Linked DNA regions of Aeoliella mucimassa. The protein of the gene in region 1 interacts with the protein of each later gene in a pairwise test. Links are inferred from orthologs where the notes say so. Each region holds a gene or a part of one and is shown in the gene's direction. Other genes may lie near its edges. The genes, in order: aceE and nth.

Region 1 (7,113 bases):
TTTTCGGCAGGCTCGGCTGTCAAATCGCTCGGTAACCCCGTTTCAGCCTCCCGTTGGCAGCATGATTATTGCTCCTAACCTGTTCTGTGCGAACATGTTAAGTAGCAGCATGGCAATTGCTTCGGGGGCGACCTTTGTCGCCGGCCTATTGCGGGTTAAACTTTACTACTTGCGCGACTTAACCTGTTGCCGCCCAATAGTTTTCCGTCTGTCGCACCGCGGGTGCCGACAAGAGGACTTTCTACCCATACTAGCTTTCGATTCGTTTAACTCATGCATTCACAAGTTGTTGTTCTAGGTGGTGGCCCCGGTGGATATGCGGCGGCGTTCATGGCTGCCGACTTAGGAATGGAGGTCGCCATTGTCGAGGCTGATCCTCGTCTCGGTGGTACCTGCCTGCTGCGTGGGTGTATTCCCTCGAAAGCCCTGTTGCACGTGGCCAAAGTAATTTCCGAAGCCGGCGACATGGCCGACTGGGGAATCGAGTTCGATAAGCCAAAGATTGATGTCGACAAAGTTCGGGCGCGGAAAGAAAAGATCATCGAGACCCTTTCCGACGGTCTCGCAAGCCTGGCGGTACGACGCAATGTCAAACGCATTCACGCACGCGGCGTGTTCGTTGACTCTAATACCCTAGAACTCGAAGGGGGCAACCCCGAGACCTACGAGAGCAAGCGTTTGACGTTTGATCACTGCATTCTGGCGACCGGTTCGGTGCCCGCGATGCCCAAGGCGTTCGATATTGGCTCGCCGCGGGTGTTCGACTCGACCGGCGCTCTGGCGCTGGCCGACATCCCTGGCTCGCTGTTGGTCGTGGGTGGTGGATACATCGGACTCGAGATGGGCACGTTCTACGCCGAACTCGGTGCGAACGTTTCGGTGGTCGAGTTGACCGATGGATTGCTGCCGGGCGCGGATCGCGATCTGGTGAAGCCGCTTATTAAACGCGTACACGAACGCTTCCTAGGCATCCACACCGGCACGAAGGTGGTTGGTCTGAAAGATGTCGGCGAGTGCGTGGAAGTCGAGTTTGAAGGCCCCGAACACAACGGCGTGCACAAGTACGACCGCGTGCTGATTTCGATTGGCCGCCGACCGGTATCCGGCGGTTTTGGCCTGGAGAACACCAAGGTCACCGTGAACGAACGTGGGTTCGTAGAGACCGACGATCAACAACGCACAAGCGACCCTTCGATTCTCGCCATCGGCGACGTGGCCGGCGAGCCGATGCTCGCTCACAAGGCTGCCGTGGAAGGCAAAGTGGCTGCCGAAGTGCTGGCCGGCGAACCTGCCGCGTTCGACGTGCAAGCGATGCCGGCCGTGGTGTTCACCGATCCCGAGATTGCTTGGGCCGGACTCACTGCCGAGGAAGCCAAGCAGCAAGGTCGCGCGGTGAATATCGCCCAGTACCCATGGCAGGCCAGCGGTCGCGCCATGGCCAACGGCCGCACGGATGGACTGACGAAATGGATTATCGAGCCCGAAACCGAGCGTGTGCTTGGTTGCGGTATTGTCGGCAACGGGGCCGGCGAGCTTATTAGCGAAGCGGTGCTGGCCATCGAAATGGGTTGCCACATTCGCGACATCGCCGAGAGCATCCACCCGCACCCGACACTCAGCGAAACTATTGCCTTTGCTGGCGAAGTGCATTTGGGCACCGCCACCGAAGTGTATCGACCCAAACGTAAGTAAGGTGTTCGGCATTGGCCGCTCGGAACGCCAGACGCAAGTTCCCGAGCCCCGGTTCTCCCACCTGCAGTCCTTAGCCCCTACAAGCAACCTATGTCTTCAATCGACGTCAATCAACACCACTCGCCGATTCCCGACGATAGCGACCCGACGGAAACCGCCGAATGGCTCGAATCGCTCGACTACGTTCTCGAGCACAAGGGCCCCGAGCGAGTCAAGCAATTGCTAGGTGCGCTCGAAGAAGCCGCCCACCGCAACGACGTTGAGCTGCCGTTCACGGCAACTACGCCTTACTTGAATACGATTCCCCGCAACGAGCAGCCGGCCTATCCCGGCGATCGTGAGCTGGAACGTCGTATCAAGAGCTATGTCCGTTGGAACGCGATGGCCATGGTCACCCGGGCCAACCGTCATCCTGCGTCTCCTGGTGGACACATCTCGACCTTTGCGTCGAGTGCAACGCTGTACGAAGTCGCCCAGAACCACTTCTTCCGTGGCCGCGGCGAAGATGGCTTCAGCGGCGACCAAATCTACTTCCAAGGCCACGCCGCACCCGGCATGTACGCCCGCGCGTTCCTGGAAGGTCGACTGACCGAACAGAACCTGGTGAACTTCCGCCGAGAGCTCTCGGAAGGGGGCGGCCTGAGCTCGTATCCCCATCCATGGCTGATGCCCGACTTCTGGGAATTCCCCACCGTGTCGATGGGCCTGGCTCCGATCATGGCGATCTATCAGGCTCGCTTCAACGAGTACATGACCGATCGTGGTCTGGCGGACTTGTCGAACAAGCACGTCTGGGCGTTCCTCGGCGACGGCGAATGCGACGAGCCCGAAACCCTGGGTGCCATCTCGCTGGCTGCTCGCGAGCAACTGCAGAACCTGATTTTTGTGATCAACTGTAACTTGCAACGGCTCGACGGGCCGGTGCGTGGCAACGGCAAGATCATCCAGGAACTCGAAGGCACCTTCCGCGGTGCTGGCTGGAACGTGATTAAGGTCATCTGGGGTAGCGACTGGGATCCGCTGATCGAGCAAGATCACGACGGTATCCTGGCCAACCGCTTCATGGAGATCGTCGACGGTCAGTATCAGAAGTACTCCGTATCGCCCGGCAGCTACATTCGTGGTCACTTCTTCGGTGCCGATCCTCGCTTGGAAGCGATGATCAAGCACTTGTCGGACGAACGCCTGGCGAAGATGCGCCGCGGTGGTCACGATCCCGAAAAGGTCTACGCTGCGTACCACCGAGCCGTGTCGCTCAAGAATGGCAAGCCGACCGTGGTGATTGCCAAGACCGTAAAGGGTTATGGCGTTGGCGAAGGTGGCGAAGGCCGCAACATCACCCACAACCAGAAGAAGCTCAACGAGCAGGAACTCCGCGAGTTCCGCACTCGCTTTGGTATTCCGATTTCCGACGAGCGTGTCGCCGAGGCTCCGTTCTACCGTCCACCGGAAGACAGCCCCGAAATGCAGTATATGCGGTCGCGCCGCGAGGCTCTTGGCGGACCGGTTCCGTCGCGTAATGCTTCGCGCAGTGCGATCAGCGTGCCGAAGCTGCCCGACTATCACAAGACGGTTCACAGCAAGCTGGTAAGCAAAGGCGAGGGTAAAGAGTTCTCGACCACGATGGGCTTTGTCCGCTTGCTGACCGACCTGCTACGCGACAAAGAGATGGGCAAGTACATCGTGCCGATCGTGCCGGATGAGTCGCGCACGTTTGGTATGGAAGGCTTGTTCCGCCAGATCGGCATCTACGCCCACGCAGGCCAGATGTACGAACCGGTCGACGCCGACCAGATGGCCTTCTACAAAGAAGCCCAGGATGGTCAGCTGCTGGAAGAAGGCATTACCGAAGCGGGTAGTATGAGCAGCTTCAACGCTGCGGGTACTTCGTACAGCTCGCACGGCGTGCCGATGATTCCGATGTTCATCTACTACTCGATGTTCGGATTCCAGCGCATCGGCGACCTGGTGTGGGCGGCGGCCGATATGCGAGCCAAGGGCTTCATGCTCGGCGGTACCGCTGGACGTACCACCCTCAACGGCGAAGGCCTGCAGCACCAGGATGGTCACAGTCTGGTGAACGCGATCGCCTTCCCCACGGTGCGTGCTTACGATCCGGCCTACGCCTACGAAACCGCCGTGATTATCTTCGAAGGCATGAAGCGGATGTACGTGGATAACGAAACGTGCATCTACTACATCATGCTCGAGAACGAAAACTACATGATGCCCGAAATGCCAGAAGGATGCGAAGAAGGCATCATCAAAGGCATGTACCGCATCAATCAAGCCGAGAAGCGTGGTAAGCATCACGTGCAGCTCTTCGGTAGCGGTGCGATCCTGCGTTGCGTGCTCGAAGCACAGCAGCTATTGGCCGAGAAGTACGACATTTCGTCCGACGTGTGGAGCGTAACCAGCTACACCGAACTCCGCCGCGATGCCCAGGAGTGCCGCCGCTGGAATATGCTGCACCCAGGCGAAGAGCCTCGACGCAGTTACCTGGAGCAACAGATCGAAGGGCTCGACGGACCGTTCATCGCTGCCAGCGACTACTTGCGGGCGTTGGCCGAGCAAATCGATCCCTGGATTCCTGGTGGCATTTTCGCCCTGGGAACCGATGGCATGGGTCGCAGCGAAAGCCGCGAAGCACTCCGTCGCCACTTTGAGGTGGACGCCGAGTTCGTTGCGCTGGCCACCATCACGCAACTCAAAGAGCGTGGTGCCGAAGGGCTGCCATGCTTGAAGCAAGTGATCGAAGACCTCGGTATCAATCCCGACAAGAAATCGGCACTGTACGCCTAACCCACAGAAGGTGGTCGCAGAACGCCCAGCCGCAGGTGCCGACCAATTCCGAATCCATGACCACCCGCGTTTATCGCGGGAGAATTAACATAGCGGGCAAACGAATATGGCAACTGAAATCACTCTGCCAAGTCTTGGCGAAAACATCGACTCGGGCGACGTCCTTTCCATCCTGGTTTCCGAAGGTGATTCGGTTACCAAAGACCAGGATTTGATGGAAATCGAAACCGACAAGGCAACCGCTGCTGTGCCGAGTCCTTCGGCAGGCACCATCATCAAGATCCTGGTCGCCGAAGGCGATACAGTAAACGTGGGTGCTCCGATCTTTGAGATCGATGGTAGCGCCGCTCCGGCACCTCCGAAGGAAGAGCCCAAGCCGGCACCGAAAGCCGAAGAGCCGAAGCCCGAGCCTGCCGCCGAACCGGCTCCCGCTCCTGCAGCACCGGCACCCGTGGCCGAAACGCCCGCCCCGGCACCTGCTACTCCCGCTCCCGCAGCCCCGGCGAAGGAGTCCGCACAGAACATTCCTGGCGATGGCCAGGCTAGCTCCGCGGCTGGACCCAGCGTTCGGCGTCTGGCACGCGAACTCGGCATCGACCTGCGTCGGGTGCGTCCGAGCAGTGGTGGTCGTTTGACCGAAGAAGACGTCCGCAGCTTCGTGCGAGACGAGCAAGAGAAAGCCAAGCAAGCAGCCAGTGCCAGCGTTACCCCCCCGGGGTCTCCCAACTCCGACGGGCAGGGCGCCGTGCGAATCGAAAAGATGAGCCGCACCCGCAAGACCATCGCGGCCAACATGGTAGCGAGCTATACCACGATTCCGCAGCTAACAAACTTCGACGACGTCGACGTGACCGAACTCGAAGAGATGCGCCGCCAGTCGAAGGAAGACTACGCGAAGCGTGGTCTGAATCTGTCGCAGATGCCGTTCCTGGTTAAGGCGATTGCCTCGAGCCTGAAGCTGCACCCGATCGTCAATGCGTCGGTCGATATGGATGCAGGCAACGTCATCTATAAGGAATACGTGAACATCGGCATCGCCGTCGATACCGAAAGCGGTTTGCGAGTACCGGTGCTGCGTGACGCCGATCGGCTGTCGATTTCGCAGATCGCTCGCGAGCTCGATCGCATCATCCTCGCTGCTCGCGAAGGAACCTTGAGCATCGAAGACATGCGTGGCGGTACTTTCACCATCAGCAACATGGGCGCAGTAGGTGGCACTTACTCGACCCCGATCATTAACCCGCCAGAGGTGGGGATCTTGCTGGTGGGTCGCAGTCGCATGCTGCCGACCATCGTCGGTAGCAGCATTGAGCCTCGGTTGATCATGCCGCTGTCGCTCACGTACGACCACCGCGTAGTCGATGGAGCCGACGCTGCCCGATTCCTGAACGAGGTGAAGGGTTTCCTAGGCGCTCCCGGTCGTCTGCTGCTGGCACCGTAAAGCTCGGGCGGTGGTATAATGAGGGTATCCCTAATGCAGTGTCAGGAGGTTACTCATGTCCATCGACTCGCTGGTCTACGCAACGTTTGACCAAACGTCGCCCCATACAACATTGGGCCCCCACACCGCAGACGATTACCTGTCGCTGCCGGAAGGGGAACGCGTGGAGCTATTGAGGGGAAGATTGACCATGATGTCACCTGCACCTACGCCGCGGCACCAGCACATCGGCGCGAATCTCTGGCGAGTCTTCGACGATATCGCTGCCCAGCAAGGGGGGATCGCAATCGTATCGCCGGTGGATGTCGTACTGCTACAGCGAACGATTGCCCAGCCCGATGTGGTTTACTTGCGTCCAGAGAAGAAGCAATTAGTTGGGCAGCGTATCGAAGGGGTACCCGACCTACTGGTCGAAATCGTTTCGCCCTCCAGTAGGCGAATCGACCGCGTCGAAAAGTTGGATCTCTACGCCAAGGCGGGGGTGCCGGAGTATTGGATCGTCGATCCCGATTCCCGCATCATTGAATTTCACACTCTCGATGGCGAGAGCTATCGGGTCGTTGCTCACGACTCGGGTAAGTACCAGTCGGCGCAATTTGCCGAGGTGGTGCTCGACCTGACTGCATTCTGGCAAGAAATCGATCGCCGGTTGCCGCCGAAGCAGCAGTAGACTTCATGTTCTGCCCACTCGCCGTACGGGGGTGGCGGCCCTACAGTGGAGTAGTTCACCCAAGGGCCATCGACGATGCTAACCGAATTACGCTCGCCATCGGAAAATGAGGCAGACCTTCTCCATGATGACGCTGTTTCGCGTGATCTGGTGGTGCTGACGCATGGCATTTCGTCGAGCAAGTGGTTCTTGTTGCCTCTTGCGCGACGTTTACGTCAGCAGGGGTTCGATACGCTGCTGCATAGTTACTTTTCGCTTTGGGGATCCAACCGGCAGATCGGCCGGCGGTTTGCTCGGCGATTGCATCGCTTGGCCGCCCGGTATCCCGATCGCACGATTCATGTGGTCGCTCACAGCATGGGCAGTATCGTGACTCGCTGCGCGTTGCTCGAACGGGTTCCCGACTCGCTGGGGCGGATCGTGATGGTGGGGCCTCCGAATCGAGGCTCGGATGTTGCCCAGCGTATTTCGAACTCCACAGGCTGGTTGATGCCGACGCTCAAGGAAC
Region 2 (6,609 bases), 3.3 Mb from region 1 along the record:
ATGAGCTTCATCACCTCGCTGCGGCTCGATTCGTTCGACCGGAACAGCCCCTTCATGGCCGAAGTCACGCACAAACTGCCTGGCTTGCGGACACCACGGATGGTCATGCAGCTGTGCGACGCCTCGATCACTACGGCAACGCCTTTGACGTCGAGCTCGTCGATTAGCAGGTTAGCGATCGTCTCGGTCATGCGTTCCTGCACCTGCGGCCGGCGGCTAACCACCTCGACTACGCGGGCCAGCTTACTGAGCCCCACCACTTTGCCCTTCGGCACGTAGCCAATGTGGGCCTTGCCCGAAAACGGCAGCATATGGTGTTCGCACATGCTGTTGAAGCTAATATCGCGAACCAACACCACTTCGTCGTATTTCTCGGTAAAGTACTTCTCGAGGTGAATTCGGGGATCTTCATGCAGACCGCTGAACAACTCGGCATACATCCGGGCGACGCGGGCAGGCGTTTCGAGCAAGCCTTCGCGATCAGGATCTTCGCCGACCGCGGCCAGGATTTCGCGAACCGCCCGTTCGATGCGGGGCATGTCCACAGGGCTCCGCTGGGAGCTTGCGGTGTTTTCGCAGGTTTCGCCATCTAGCGAACCAGATTCGGATGGTTTATCCACTTGTCGTTCCTGAATACAAATGACAGACCGACCAAGTTGACCAGCGGCCACCGCCTGTCGGTTTCGATACTATAGGCACAGAGAACTATTATGACGCCCCGAGTAGGGCTGGTATAGACGCCGCTAGTTGGTGCTAAACGGCGGCGGGAAGTCGCCGGTGCTCTGACTCGAGGGAGCCGAGGCGACGCGATCGTCGAGCAGCTCGAGCAGAATTTCAGCTCGCTGCTTCGCGCATGGCTGGGCCAGTAGATTCAGCTTCACCTCGCTACTCAGCGGCAAAGCATAGGCCATCAAGTCGGTGAGGGTCGTCAGCGGCAGTTCAGTAGCTAACAACTGACGCACCGCATGGGGAGCCTCACCTCGGCGGACACAACCGTCGAAGATGGAAGTGAGCTGCTTTCGCAGCTTGCAGCACTCCCCTTCGGCTTTGGGAAGAAACTCTTCCATTAGTTCCGCACGGGCTTCGCGGAAACTACGCACCGCCGGCAACTCTTCCTCTAGTCGAAGTCGGGCAACTCCCATGAGCAGCAGGTTGTAACATCCGTCGGGTAGCTTATTGTGCAGCACTACCTTGCCGAGGCAGGCCCACGGCTCAATAGGCGGCCGCCCTGCGTACTCGGGCTCCCAGCCAGGCTGCAACACCGGCATGGCGATCAACTGGTCAGTCGCTAGCGCATCCTGCATCATCTCCCGGTAACGTTCTTCGAAGATGTGCAGCGGCTGCACAACGTGCGGGAACATCACCAAGTTGGGGATGGGAAACAGGCGAACTCGACCCGAAAAATCGTCGGGGTTGAATTCCACATGCTGTAGATCAGAAGGGTTCATCCTGGAGCTGGTAGCTGAAGAGTTGGCGACTGTAGGGTTAGCGAGATTCCTTGCTCATCTATCATTCATCATATGCAGCCATTCGGAATTGAAAAGCGAGAAGCTTAAAAGTAGTTGCCCGGGGAATTGGCAAAAAAGGCGAAATTCCCCGAATAAACCACTTGCCATTGGCCGCATCCCGCGCCCGCGGCTATTCCGGCTAACCAGGTCTCCGTTCATGGTGCCCAAGCGCAGCAGCACAGAGGGCTTGGCTACAGCGACCAGTCAACCTCAATTGCGACGCGACGAAGCGAGAACGATCTGCAGGATGTACCAAAAGAGCGTCGCCAGCGAAGCAAATAGCGCCAACGCGGCAGCAACGTGCTGCGTGGTGCGATAGTGATGAAGCACGTTCGAGGTGCTGTACAACACGCTCCCTGAAACGAGCACCACCATGGCAATTGGGAACCACACGCCGGAGAGCATTCCAGGAAAGAAGAAGCTGGCCGCAATCAGCCCCAGAGCCAGCATGCCGCCGATTCCGAGAATGGGACCGAGGAACGAGAAGTCGGCGCGGGTCAGGAAAACCCCAAGCGTAAGCCCAGCAAACACAAAGAGCGTAAGCACCGCCGCGACTGCGATGGGACTAAACGTCATATCTCCCACCGGGGTCGCGTAGTGATTTGCGATCCACAGCAATGGTGCCAACACAAACGATTCAAACAACACGTACAAGCCAAGGCCCATGTACTGCTTCGAGGCCGAGGTATCGGACATCGCCCACTTATTCGCTACATGACCAACCGCCATGAAAGCGGCCAGGATCAGGAACCAAGTTACCCGATTCATCATTCTTGGCATCAGCTGATTCATGGTGTCGCCGAACAGGGTGAAGTACATCACCTCGAGCATCACCAGTGCATAAACAGCCAAGGCAACATGCAGATACGTCCGACGGATAAAACTCAGTCGGTCAGCAGCAGGAGCGTCGGCGGCAACCATACCAAACGAAGCGTAGGGATTCTGAGCACGGAAGTCGGCTTGGTTCATGGCAGTTTTTCAGCTCGAATTATATGGATCATGCGGAATGGGAGAGGATACTACCTGCGGCGATACCCGCAAGCGTATGTCGGTGTTGGGCCAGCGTCAAGCTGATTCGCCATGCTCAAGGCGTTCCCGAGTGGGGTGGAACTTCCGCAACCCTTGCGAATGATAGATACTGCTGGCAGTTGCAATCGTCTCCCCCTACATGGTCGAACAAACCGCATGGCCAAGAAAAAAGCGAGCCCCAAGAAATCCGCCACCAAGACACCTGCGATGCCGGTTGCCGAAAGAAAGAAGCAGGCCGCCAAAGTGGTTCGACGGCTGGAAGCCGACTATCCCGATGCGGAGTGTGCGCTCACCCACGACAACGCCTACCAGCTGTTGATCGCAACGATCCTCTCGGCACAATGCACCGACGAGCGGGTGAATATCGTGACCGAGGAGCTGTTCGCCAAGCTTCCGACACCGGCTGATATTGCAGGTGCCCCCATCGCGAAGCTCGAAAAGCTCGTGCAGAGCACCGGTTTCTTTCGCAACAAAGCCAAGAATATCAAGGCCTGCAGCCAGGCACTGGTCGACGATCACCAAGGCGAGGTTCCTAAAGATCTCGATATCCTGGTCAACCTGCCAGGCGTGGGCCGCAAGACGGCCAACGTGGTGCTCGGCACCGCGTTTGGGATTCCCACGGGCGTGGTGGTCGACACGCATGTGGGGCGACTCTCTAGGCGGCTAGGACTCACCACGAATACCGATGCGGTAAAGGTGGAAAAGGACCTAATGGAAATACTGCCGAAGCCCAAATGGATTGAGTTCTCGCACCGCATGATTCACCACGGCCGAGCTATCTGTAACGCTCGCAAGGCTAAATGCGACGACTGCTCGATGAAAAAGTTCTGTCCCCAAATCGACGTATAGAGTCGGCAAATCCCCGTTAAGCGTCGCTTGCGAACGGCCGCGCGAAGCTTCCCCCAAATCTGGCGTCTTGAAAACCCCGCCGGTCTGGGGTGTAATTCATTGCTTACCTTGGGCACAGGTTTCGGGCAAAGGAGTTTCACGGCCATGATTTTATCGGGTCAGCAAATTCTCGAACGGTTGGACGGCGATATTCAAATCGACCCCTTCGATGAGTCGCGGCTTAATCCAAACAGCTACAACCTGACGTTGCATGACGAGCTGTTGGTTTACGAAGAATTGGTACTCGATATGGCCAAGAGCAATCGAGTCCGGCGCATTCGTATCCCTGACGAAGGGCTCACGCTCAGCCCCAATCAGCTGTACCTCGGCCGCACAAACGAGCGAACCACTACGCACAATTTGGTGCCGCAGATCGAGGGTCGCTCGAGCATCGGCCGCCTGGGACTGTTCGTTCACGTAACCGCCGGCTTTGGCGATGTCGGCTTCTCCGGCTACTGGACGCTCGAGATGTTCGCGGTGCAACCGATTCGTATCTATCCCGGGGTACCAATCTGCCAGATTTTCTACCACGAAATCACCGGGGAGATCACCGAGTACGCTAGCAAGTACCAGCACAATCGCGACATCCAGCCGAGCAAATTGCACGAGGAGCTGTGCGATGGGGAAGCCCACGACCCGCAGTTACCGCTCAAGTTTGGCAACGGTCGCTAAGCACTCAGCCGATGGAATCGCGCCGCACGGCTACATCACCGCGAAGTAGTTCTCCACGGCAAAGTCGAGATTCTCGCGCGACATGACCGCGGGGGCCTTCACGTAATGGCAGTAATTGCGAACCTGCAATAGCAAGTCGCGAGGCTGGCAGCAACGCATGGGGCGATTCACTGCCTTGTAGTGCGTTGCGATCAGGTACTCCAGCGAATCCTGGTTGTATTCCACTCCGATAATCGGTGCCATGATCTCGAACAATTCGCGGAACGCGGTTTCTTCGGGATCGGTCACTTCGATCTTGTAAGGAATACGACGCAGGAAGGCGTCGTCCACCAGATCCTTTGGTTCCAGGTTGGTGGAGAAGATAATCAGCTGATCAAACGGCACCTGAATCTTCTTACCACTGGCCAGATTGAGAAAGTCGTATCGTTTTTCTAGCGGCACAATCCACCGATTCAACAACTCGTCGGTGGTCATCCGCTGACGTCCAAAGTCGTCGATCACCAAGGTACCGCAGTTGCTTTTGAGCTGCACAGGAGCTTCGCTCACGTTGGTTGCGGTGTTGAGCGTCACCTCGAGCGAGGCCATCGTCAATTCACCACCCACCACGATCGTGGGACGCTTGATACGTACCCAACGATGATCGATTTTGCGGTTATCGAGCAGGCCGTCGAAGTCTTCGACTGGCGCCAGCTCATGCAAGCTCGGATCGTACAACCGCATGATCTCGCCATCGATACCAATGGCGCGAGGGATCCAGATGTACTCACCAAACGCCTTGGTCACCCGCTCGGCGATACTCGTTTTACCGTTACCCGGAGCACCATACAGGAACAACCCCCGTCCAGAGTTGATCGCGGGCCCGAGTCGCAGCAACATTCGGCGGTCGATCAATAGATCGTCAAACGCGCGATGTAGGTCTTCTTCGCTCGGATGCTGATCGGCGAGCGTTTGCTTCGTGACGCTATCGATATAGTGCTTGAGCTGCACGGGAGCCGAACCGTAGTAGGTGCAGTGCTCGCTAAGCTTCTTCGCCCGATCACGACCTTTGTTCGTGAGCTGATAAATATAGTCGTTCATCATGGCCGCACCACGATGTCCGACCAATTGATCCTGCTTCATCTGCTGCAGCAATGGATCGATGATCCGAAACGGCAGCTTTACCTGGTCCGAAAGATCCCGCCCGCTCGCCTCGCTGCGCGTATTCAGGCACTTAAGCAGTAGGTCCTCGACTTCGCTCTCAGTGATGCCTGACTTCCGGAGGTTATCAGGTTCCACGGGGATCCAGTCGCCATGCAGATCGCGTTGATCGGCAATCGGATCGGTGGAAAAAGGAGTCGCTGGGACAGTTGGATCGGTTGATTCGCCGGTGCGGTGAGATTCGTCGCTGGCTGCCGAGCCTGGGACCACCGGCATCGTAACGGCCGGTTCCTCGCTGGCTGCGGTGAGTTCATTAATGCGAGACAGCAGAAGATCGAGTCGCTCTTGGGCGGCATCTTGATCCGCCACAGCGGGGCCACCTTGATTTTGAGAGTAAGGCATCGTGGGGCAATCTCCGAGTCGGGGCTCTCAACCTGCGCGCTACGGTCCCCGTGGCCGACAAACGGCTACTTAGGGACTCAAGATGAACTGTACTACATAGAGCCGCATGAGCAAGCAACTCGCCATGATCGAACGGTTATGACGATTCCCCGAACCTTATGGCTTGGATGGAGTTTTGCTTTGCCCCGGTCTCCGAGAAATGTCGACACACTTTCGCACTCTGGTTGCAAGCAAGGTAGGTTTGTCTGTCGCTAGAGGTTCCGTAAGGACCCGGCGAACACGCTCCGTGGGGCATATAGGTCTGCAAAGACTCAACGAATCAACCGTGTTCTCCAACCAGTGATGCTACCGTGACAGCAACCGTTGCAACATCGAAGGACGAATTGGGCGAAGGCACGCTCGAACTGCACAACGAGGCACTTGAAACATTGTTTCAACGCCTTAGTGAGTTATCGTCGCTGCCATCGATTGCCCTCCGTATTATTGAAGCAGCGGTTGACGAAGGAACCGATGCCGAAGACCTGCGACAATTGATCGAGAAAGACCCTGCCCTTTCGGCACGGATCATTCGCATCGTCAATTCGTCGTTCTACGGCGTGCGTCAAGAAGTTGCCGATCTGCGTAGCGCTATCGCACTGCTTGGTACCAAACAAATCCGCAACGTTGCGATCACCGTGTTCGTTTCTCGGCAGTTCAACGCTGCGAGCAGCAAAGACACCTTGGATCGCAATCGGTTGTGGAACCACTCGATGGCGGTTGGAGCAATCGCTCGTCTGCTCGCAAAATCGACCCACAAAGCCGACTCGGAAGAAGCCTATCTGGCTGGATTGCTACACGACATGGGCCTGTTGATCATCGATCAGCACCTGGCTCGTCACGTGCCCCGCATTCGGTCGACTATGGAAGAAGGATCGACCTTGCACGAAGCCGTGCATCGCATCCTTACGTTCGATCCTTCGCAACTGGGTGCCTA

Evidence for each region.
Region 2: the proteins of aceE (region 1) and nth interact in binary tests that used the Escherichia coli proteins (3 or more experiments, as listed by UniProt). The link is inferred for Aeoliella mucimassa from one-to-one orthologs.

What each region holds. Positions count from the first base shown.
Region 1 is NZ_CP036278.1:805,614-812,726, forward strand. Bases 1,430-4,694 are described here. They hold aceE (pyruvate dehydrogenase (acetyl-transferring), homodimeric type), read left to right. Parts: upstream 1,430-1,782; coding sequence 1,783-4,494; downstream 4,495-4,694. Other genes in these bases: lpdA (dihydrolipoyl dehydrogenase), read left to right, coding at 1,430-1,692; Pan181_RS03300 (2-oxo acid dehydrogenase subunit E2), read left to right, coding at 4,601-4,694. Also shown: more of lpdA, read left to right, coding at 274-1,429; more of Pan181_RS03300, read left to right, coding at 4,695-5,935; Pan181_RS03305 (Uma2 family endonuclease), read left to right, coding at 5,991-6,605; Pan181_RS03310 (esterase/lipase family protein), read left to right, coding at 6,681-7,113. UniProt on the Escherichia coli protein: Component of the pyruvate dehydrogenase (PDH) complex, that catalyzes the overall conversion of pyruvate to acetyl-CoA and CO(2).
Region 2 is NZ_CP036278.1:4,062,390-4,068,998, forward strand. The notes cover bases 1,779-4,539. They hold nth (endonuclease III), read left to right. Parts: upstream 1,779-2,693; coding sequence 2,694-3,386; downstream 3,387-4,539. Other genes in these bases: Pan181_RS15840 (Bax inhibitor-1/YccA family protein), read right to left, coding at 1,779-2,477; dcd (dCTP deaminase), read left to right, coding at 3,531-4,097; Pan181_RS15855 (ATP-binding protein), read right to left, coding at 4,128-4,539. Outside these bases: GTP cyclohydrolase I FolE, read right to left, coding at 1-539; Pan181_RS15835 (LON peptidase substrate-binding domain-containing protein), read right to left, coding at 744-1,448; more of Pan181_RS15840, read right to left, coding at 1,719-1,778; more of Pan181_RS15855, read right to left, coding at 4,540-5,636; Pan181_RS15860 (HDOD domain-containing protein), read left to right, coding at 5,987-6,609. UniProt on the Escherichia coli protein: DNA repair enzyme that has both DNA N-glycosylase activity and AP-lyase activity. The DNA N-glycosylase activity releases various damaged pyrimidines from DNA by cleaving the N-glycosidic bond, leaving an AP (apurinic/apyrimidinic) site.